One region of the Streptomyces sp. NPDC057682 genome, then DNA from elsewhere that is predicted to be linked to it. Evidence: riboswitches for the same ligand, from Rfam matches in the RefSeq annotation. Region 1 holds a riboswitch; the other holds the start of a gene.
What was found. Region 1 has a riboswitch for cyclic di-AMP ahead of ACFVDM_RS32930 (transglycosylase family protein). Riboswitches for the same ligand answer to the same signal wherever they lie in the genome.

Region 2: linked by a shared signal. The riboswitch ahead of ACFVDM_RS17250 (NlpC/P60 family protein) and the one ahead of ACFVDM_RS32930 (transglycosylase family protein) in region 1 are both predicted to bind cyclic di-AMP.

The regions. Positions count from the first base shown of each region.
Region 1 covers NZ_JBHVIN010000022.1:105,161-109,468, reverse strand. The annotation lists gene ACFVDM_RS32940 (cytochrome P450) at 1-369, shown strand, start outside; gene ACFVDM_RS32935 (transglycosylase family protein) at 483-1,478, shown strand; cyclic di-AMP (ydaO/yuaA leader) riboswitch at 1,780-1,949, shown strand; gene ACFVDM_RS32930 (transglycosylase family protein) at 1,954-2,697, shown strand; gene eno (phosphopyruvate hydratase) at 2,985-4,265, shown strand.
Region 2 covers NZ_JBHVIN010000008.1:242,126-246,433, forward strand. The annotation lists gene pcrA (DNA helicase PcrA) at 1-1,767, opposite strand, end outside; cyclic di-AMP (ydaO/yuaA leader) riboswitch at 2,025-2,191, shown strand; gene ACFVDM_RS17250 (NlpC/P60 family protein) at 2,190-3,368, shown strand; gene ACFVDM_RS17255 (hypothetical protein) at 3,435-3,788, opposite strand; gene ACFVDM_RS17260 (NlpC/P60 family protein) at 4,143-4,308, shown strand, end outside.

The DNA.
Region 1 (4,308 bases):
GCGACCTGGCGGTACGCCACCGAGGCGCTGACCATCGGCGGGCAGCGGGTGGCCGAGGGCGATCCGGTGCTCGTGGTGCTGGCCGCCGCCGACCGGGACCCGGCGCGCTTCGAGGGGCCGGACACGCTGGACCTCGCGCGGCGTGACAACCCGCACCTGGGGTACGGGCACGGCATCCACTACTGCCTCGGGGCCCCGCTCGCCCGGCTGGAGGGCCAGACGGCCCTCGCCACGCTGCTGAAACGCCTGCCGGACCTCCGGCTTGCCGGGGAATCAGCCGATTTGCGCTGGCGTGGCGGGCTGATCATGCGCGGACTGCGCACACTTCCGGTCGAGTTCGGTCCGGAAGCGGGCACGGGCGGAAGGTGACTTTCTGTCAACTCTGTGATGTCGGCGTGATCTGCGCTGCATCGACTTGTGACATCCGTTCGAGTCCCGCTAGGTTCACCGTTCGACCCACCCGTCACACGGAAGGCATCCCCATGGGCTCCGCGAACGGCAGGCACCGTCGTCCCCGACAGGCTCCCGCCATCGTCGTCGCCGCAGGCGTGACCGGCTCGGCCATCGCCATCCCGCTGCTCGGCGCCGCGGGCGCCCACGCGGCGGACGCCTCGACCTGGGACCGGGTGGCCGAGTGCGAGAGCGGCGGGATGTGGAGCGCCGACCTCGGCAACGGCTCCTACGGCGGCCTCCAGTTCTCCCCGGAGCTCTGGAAGGCGTACGGCGGCGAGTCCTACGCCGAGCGCGCCGACCTCGCCAGCCGCTCGCAGCAGATCGCCGTCGCCGAGAAGGTGCTGGCGGACCGGGGCCCGAAGGCGTGGCCCAGTTGCGCGGTCGTCTCCGGGCTCGCCACGGACACCGGCCTGCCGGGGGTGGACCCGGGCGGCCTCCCGTCCGACCAGCCCTCCGCCGACCCGTCCGGCAGCGCGAGCGCCGACCCCTCGGCGGAGGCCGGGGCCACGGGCGACGCCTCCGCGGACGGCAAGGGCGACCAGGGCGGCAACGGCGGCAAGGGCGAGGGCGCGGACGCCTCGCGCGGCAAGCACGCCAAGCCGGACGCCTCCGCCTCCCCGTCGGCGACGCCGTCGGCCGGGGCCGGGGACGCGCGGGACGCCTCGGGGGCGGACGCCTCCGGCGCGGCGCGGGGCGACGGGGAGCAGGCCGGGAACAGCGGGCAGGGCGGCAAGCACCGCGGCGCGCCCGCACCCGAGGAGACCCGGCGGACCGGCACCGACGGGGACCGCGACACGGGGCGGCACACCTCGCGCGGCACGACCGGTGCCCGCGACGCCGGGGTCGCGACGGCCGACGGCACGTACACCGTCCGGACCGGCGACAACCTCTGGGCGATCGCGCAGGAGCACGAGCTGCCCGGCGGCTGGACGGCGCTCTACGAGACCAACAAGGACGAGATCGGCTCCGACCCCGACCTGATCCTGCCTGGCCAGAGCCTCGACCTCGGTGCACCGGCCGAGTGAGTCCGGCCCGGTCCACCGGCTGAAAAAGCCCCGGATTCCGGGGTAGTTCAGAGGCCTATGTCCCACTTTCGACCAAGTGAGACATAGGTCTCTTTGCGTGAACTGGCGTGTTGTGTCCGGGAGGTCCCGTCGCATCCGTTCCGACCTGCGCAAATGTAGGTTTGTCAGATGCAAGTAAGGGATGTTTTTCCGGTATGTCCGTCTTTGAATGTCGGGGTTGGGTGTGTTTACGGTCTGAACCGCTCGCACCGCGGGCCCCGTCGACCGTCACGCCGAATCCTGCCGTCGGTCGGAGGGAACAGACGCGAAAGCGCCGTAGGCAGGAGCGGGGGACCCAGGTAGGCGCCGGAGCCGGACGTCGCAGGACGCCGGGACCGGCTTGGGGTGAAGTCGCACGCTAGGACGTGCGACCGGGCAACTCACTAGGCCCGAACCCGACAGCTCACCTCGCAGGCGTCGGTGAGGAGAAGACTCGATGCTGCTCAACCGCAAGGCCAACAAGCACCGCCGCCCCTCCAAGGCCGTCCGGATCGCCACGCTCGCCGGTGTCGCCGGTGCCGCCGTCGCCGTCCCGCTGATGGGCGCGACCGGTGCCTCCGCCGCCTCGGTGGCCACCTGGGACGCCGTCGCCCAGTGCGAGTCCGGTGGCAACTGGTCCATCAACACCGGCAACGGCTACTACGGCGGCCTGCAGTTCTCCCAGTCCAGCTGGGCCGCCGCCGGCGGTACCCAGTACGCGCCCCGTGCCGACCTGGCCACCAAGGCCCAGCAGATCGCCACCGCCGAGAAGCTCCTCGCCCTCCAGGGTCCGGGCGCCTGGGCCTGCGCCGGTGCCGGCAACCTGACCAACGACGGTGTCGACCCGGGCGTCGACACCGGCTCCTCCGCCGCCAAGACCGAGCAGGCCCCCAAGCAGGAGGCCGCGCCCCAGAAGCAGGCCGAGCGCACCGAGGCCCCGGCCACCAACCGCTCGGACCGCACCCCCGCCCCGGCGAAGAGCGAGCCGAAGAAGGCCGCGAAGACCGTCACCACCCCGACCGGCCAGAAGGTCGCCAAGGGTGACGGCGAGTACAAGGTCGTCACCGGCGACTCGCTGAGCGAGATCGCCGCCGCCCATGACGTCGAGGGCGGCTGGCAGGCCCTGTTCGAGCTGAACAAGGACATCGTCAAGGACGCCGACCTGATCTACCCGGGCCAGCAGCTCCACCTGACCAAGTAGTCGCGATCCCTCCTCGTCGCTGACTCCGGACGCCCCGGCCCGGCGCGCACCCTCCCCCCGTGCGTGCCGGGCCGGGGTCCGCTCGTTCGGGCCGGGGACCGTTCAACTGTTGTAGTTACCAGTCAGTAAATTTCTGCCCTTTCGTCCCGTTGTGCATGCCCTTGGGTCCTTTTTCGTCCCAGGGGTCGGGCGGTCGGCCGACGCAGGCCGCCGGGCCGGTTAGGCTCTTGTCGCAAGGCCCACGTGGCCCCGCACCCCAAGCGTCATATCCCAGAAGGAGATGCCTCGTGCCGTCCATCGACGTCGTCGTAGCCCGGGAAATCCTCGACTCCCGCGGAAACCCCACGGTCGAGGTCGAGGTCGGCCTCGACGACGGCAGCACCGGCCGTGCTGCCGTTCCGTCCGGCGCCTCCACCGGTGCCTTCGAGGCCATCGAGCTTCGCGACGGAGACCCCAACCGCTACCAGGGCAAGGGCGTCGAGAAGGCCGTCCTCGCCGTCATCGAGCAGATCGGCCCGGAGCTGGTCGGCTACGACGCCACCGAGCAGCGCCTGATCGACCAGGCGATGTTTGACCTGGACGCCACCGAGAACAAGGGCTCGCTGGGCGCCAACGCCATCCTCGGCGTCTCGCTCGCCGTGGCCCACGCCGCCTCCGAGGCCTCGGACCTGCCGCTTTTCCGCTACCTCGGCGGCCCGAACGCGCACCTGCTGCCCGTTCCGATGATGAACATCCTCAACGGCGGTTCGCACGCGGACTCCAACGTGGACATCCAGGAGTTCATGATCGCCCCGATCGGCGCGGAGTCCTTCTCCGAGGCCCTGCGCTGGGGTGCCGAGGTCTACCACACCCTGAAGAAGGTCCTGAAGACCAAGGGCCTCTCCACCGGTCTCGGCGACGAGGGCGGCTTCGCGCCGAACCTGGAGTCGAACCGCGCCGCCCTGGACCTCATCGTCGAGGCCATCAAGGAGGCCGGCTACGCCCCGGGCAAGGACATCGCTCTCGCGCTCGACGTCGCCGCCTCGGAGTTCTACAAGGACGGAAAGTACGAGTTCGAGGGCAAGTCCCGCTCGGCCGCCGAGATGACCGAGTACTACGAGGAGCTCGTCTCCGCGTACCCGCTGGTCTCCATCGAGGACCCGCTGTACGAGGACGACTGGGCCGGCTGGAAGGTCATCACCGACAAGCTCGGCGCCAAGGTCCAGATCGTCGGCGACGACCTCTTCGTCACCAACCCGGAGCGCCTGGCCCGCGGCATCGAGGAGGGCTCCGCCAACGCCCTGCTCGTCAAGGTCAACCAGATCGGTTCGCTGACCGAGACCCTGGACGCCGTCGAGCTGGCCCAGCGCAACGGCTTCAAGTGCATGATGTCGCACCGCTCCGGCGAGACCGAGGACGTCACCATCGCCGACCTCGCGGTCGCCGTGAACTGCGGCCAGATCAAGACCGGCGCCCCGGCCCGCTCGGACCGCGTCGCCAAGTACAACCAGCTGCTGCGCATCGAGGAGATCCTCGACGACGCCGCGGTGTACGCCGGCCGCTCGGCGTTCCCGCGCTTCAAGGGCTGATCCGGCCCGGGGCAACCGACCCGGCCTCCGTCCGTCCCCGCAC
Region 2 (4,308 bases), on a different contig from region 1:
CTCGAATTCGAGGGCGACGGCGGCGAGTTCCTGGAGGTTCTCGATACGGGTCTCGTCCTGGGGGTCGGTGGAGGCCTGGAGTTCGGCGAGATAGCCCGTACGCTCCAGCACGGCCTCCAGCACGACGGCGGGTCCGGCGCCGGACTCGACGATCGTGCGCAGCTCCTCCATCAGCGTGTTGAACCGCTTGACGGCGTTGGCCGAGCGCGCGGCCATCCCGTACGCCTCGTCGACCCGGCGCAGCGCCTGCGGGAAGGAGATCTTCTCGCGCAGGGAGAGGGCGTCGATCATGGCCTCGGCGCGGTCGCCGATGCCGCGCTTGGGGACGTTGAGGATGCGCCGCAGCGGGACGGTGTCCTCGGGGTTGGCGAGGACCCGGAGGTAGGCCAGGACGTCCCGGACCTCCTTGCGCTCGTAGAAGCGCACGCCGCCGACGACCTTGTAGGGCAGGCCGACGCGGATGAAGATCTCCTCGAAGACACGGGACTGCGCGTTGGTCCGGTAGAAGACGGCGACGTCGCCGGCCTTCGCCTCGTCCGTGTCGGTCAGCCGGTCGATCTCGTCGGCGACGAACTGGGCCTCGTCGTGCTCGGTGTCCGCGACGTAGCCGGTGATCCGGGCGCCGGTGCCGGCCTTGGTCCAGAGGTTCTTGGGACGGCGGCTCTCGTTGCGCTCGATGACCGCGTTGGCCGCGGAGAGGATCGTCTGCGTGGAGCGGTAGTTCTGCTCCAGCAGGATGGTGGTCGCGTCCGGGTAGTCCTCCTCGAACTGGAGGATGTTGCGGATGGTGGCGCCGCGGAAGGCGTAGATCGACTGGTCCGCGTCACCCACGACGCACAGCTCGCCGGGGGCGTCGTCGGGGCCCGTGGGGCCGACCAGCTCCCGTACGAGGGTGTACTGCGCGTGGTTGGTGTCCTGGTACTCGTCGACGAGGACGTGGCGGAAGCGGCGGCGGTAGTGCTCGGCGACGTCGGGGAACGCCTGGAGCAGGTGGACCGTCGTCATGATGATGTCGTCGAAGTCCAGCGCGTTGGCCTCGCGCAGCCGGGCCTGGTACAGCGTGTAGGCCTGGGCGAGGGTCTTCTCGAAGCCGTCGGCGGCCTGGCCGGCGAAGGTCTCCTCGTCGATCAGCTCGTTCTTCAGGTTCGAGACCTTCGCCGTGAACGACTTCGGCGGGAAGCGCTTGGGGTCGAGGTCCAGGTCGCGGCAGACCAGGGCCATCAGGCGCTTGGAGTCGGCGGCGTCGTAGATCGAGAACGAGGACGTGAAGCCGAGCTTCTTCGACTCCCGGCGCAGGATGCGGACGCAGGCGCTGTGGAAGGTCATGACCCACATGGCGTTGGCCCGGGGCCCGACGAGCTGTTCGACGCGCTCCTTCATCTCGCCCGCGGCCTTGTTGGTGAAGGTGATCGCGAGGATCTGGCCCGGGTGCACCCCGCGCTCGGCCAGCAGATGGGCGATGCGGTGGGTCAGCACCCGGGTCTTGCCGGAGCCGGCCCCGGCGACGATGAGCAGCGGGGAACCGGAGTGCACCACGGCGGCGCGCTGCTCGGTGTTCAGCCCGTCGAGCAGTGCGGCGGCGTCGATGACGGGGCGGTGGGCGCCGTCCCGGTAGTACGCCTCGCGGGGCGGCGGGGGCCCGTCGTACACGCCCGCGAAGAGGTCCTCCGGCACCTCTTCGGGCGCGGAGTCCTCGGGGGGCGGCGGGGGCCCTTCCTCCGGTTGCTGGAGGCCGGCCAGGAAGCTGTCGTCAAAGAGGCTGCTCATCGCTGTACGAGTCTAGGCGGGCGCACTGACAGGTGGGGGCGGAGTGGTGAACAGCTCACCTTCGCCCGATACGCAGGGCGACCGTCGGGCCGCTCCCGGTAAGGGAAACGCCGGTCGGAGGCACCCCCGGCACCCCGATCCGGCAAGGTCACAAAAACGTATCGGGCATATCGAACACCAACCTTCACAGGGGCACCATGAGTTGGCTAGCGTGCTCCGTCGGGCGGCCCGTACCCCCAGAGGCGATCCACGCCGAGCGGGCGGCCACGCCGAATCCGGGCTGCGCGCACGAGGCGCCCGGAACCGGGGACCCACACGAAGCACCGGGGTGAATCGGTCCGCAACCCCCACCTGGACCGTAGGGCAGCCTTCCGTTCCGCCCGAACCCGACAGCTAACCCGGTAGGCGGTCCACGGAAGGAGATGCAGACCTTGGCGTCGCATCGCAAACCGCGCACCCGGGTGCGCACCACCGGCCCCGCCGTCGGGATCACGACCGCCGCTCTCGCGTCCGTGACCCTGCTGTCGTCGCAGAGCGCGCTGGCCGCGCCGGCCCCCAAGCCGAGCATCGAGGACGTCCAGAAGAAGGTCGACGACCTCTACCGGCAGGCGGGGACCGCGACCCAGCAGTACAACCAGGCGAAGGAGTCGACCGCCGCCCAGAAGTCCAAGGTGGACACGCTCCTGGACGACGTCGCCAAGCGGACCGAGAAGCTCAACGAGGCCCGCAGGACGCTCGGCACCTATGCCGCCGCCCAGTACCGGGGCGGCGCCCTCGCGCCGACCGCCACGTTCTTCCTGGCCGACGACCCGCAGTCGTTCTTCGACCAGAACCACCTCATGGACCGGATGACCGAGCGCCAGACCAAGGCGGTCTCGGACTTCCGTACGCAGCAGGCGAAGGCGTCCAAGCAGCGGGCCGAGGCCGTGAAGAGCCTGGAGACGCTCACCGAGTCCCAGGCGGCGCTGCGGACCAGCAAGCAGGCCGTCCAGACGAAGCTGTCCGAGGCCCGGACGCTGCTGTCGAAGCTGACCGCCGAGGAGAAGGCGCGGCTGGCCGAGCTGGAGCGGAAGAAGGAGGCCGAGGCCAAGCGCAAGGCCGCGGAGCTGGCGAAGAAGCAGGCCGCCGCGAAGGCCGAGGCCGACCGCAAGGCCGAGGAGGCAGCCGAGGCCGCCAAGCAGAGCGGCGGCGGCACGGACGCGGGCAGCGGCACCGGAACCGGTACGGGCACCGGCTCGGACAGCAGCGCCACGACGAAGGCCGACAAGGTCATGGCGTTCGCCGAGGCCCAGATGGGCAAGCCGTACGTGTGGGGGGCGACCGGCCCCGCCTCGTACGACTGCTCGGGGCTGACCCAGGCCGCGTGGAAGGCCGCCGGGGTCGACATCCCGCGGACCACCTGGGACCAGGTGAACATCGGCACCCGGGTCGCCACGGCGGATCTGCGCCCCGGTGACCTGGTCTTCTTCTACGACGACATCAGTCACGTCGGCATCTACAAGGGCGACGGCATGATGATCCACGCGCCGAAGCCCGGGGCGAACGTGCGCGAGGAGTCGATCTACTACATGCCGATCTACGGAAGCGTGCGCCCGGCCTGACGGGTCCGCGTCCGAGACGCCGAGGGGCCGGCCCGTGAACGGACCGGCCCCTCGGCGTCTCGGCGCTCAGGTCCAGAGCGTGGCGATGAAGATGTTGACGACGGTCAGTCCGCCGACGGCGGCGAAGAGGCCCTTGTCGACCTTCTCCTCGTCGCGCTTGACGTACACGATCCCGAGGATGACGACCAGGATCAGCAGCTTGATGCCGATCTTCACGTTGTTCACCGGGTGGTCGTCGGCCTGGTCGAGCCCGACGAGGGCGATCCCGGTGACGAGCATGGTCAGCGCACCGTGCAGCATCGCCGGGACGAACCGCGCCGTGCCGGCCCCCATGGCCTTCATCTGGGTGAGGAATCCGCCCAGCAGGGAGGCGATGCCGATGATGTGCAGGGCGACGAAGACATCGATGAGTACGCGCATGGCTCCGCAGCCTAGCCGCGCCCATACCAGCACCCGGCAGCCAGGTGGGCCTTCCTGACCGTTTGACCGGAGGATGCACGAATTGCCTGACTCTGGTGCGGTATTTCCGGTCATCAAGGAACAACGCAACGCCAAATTCAGACAATAGCGGTCATTACAACTCCTGCCCGTGCCCCGGGTTTAGCGTCCCGTCCAGGTGACCCCCCACCACCGGCCCCCGTGCGGGGCGGTGCGCCGGCGGTCGCCCCGCCGGGTCCCGCGGCGGGCCGCACCCCCTGTGCGCGGTCCCCCGCGGGAGCGGCGGGCCCGCCGGTAGGCCCCGGCGGGCAGTCGCAAGGAAGGACGCCCGCCCTCGTGGCAGCGCACCGCAAGACCAAGCAGCGCCCGCACACCGGCACTGCTGCCCGCACCGCCGCGACGCTGGCCCTCGCCGGGGCCGCGACGGCCGCCGCGTTGCCGGGACCGGCGCACGCCGATCCCGCCCCCACCGCCGCCCAGGTCAAGGCCCGGGTCGACCGGC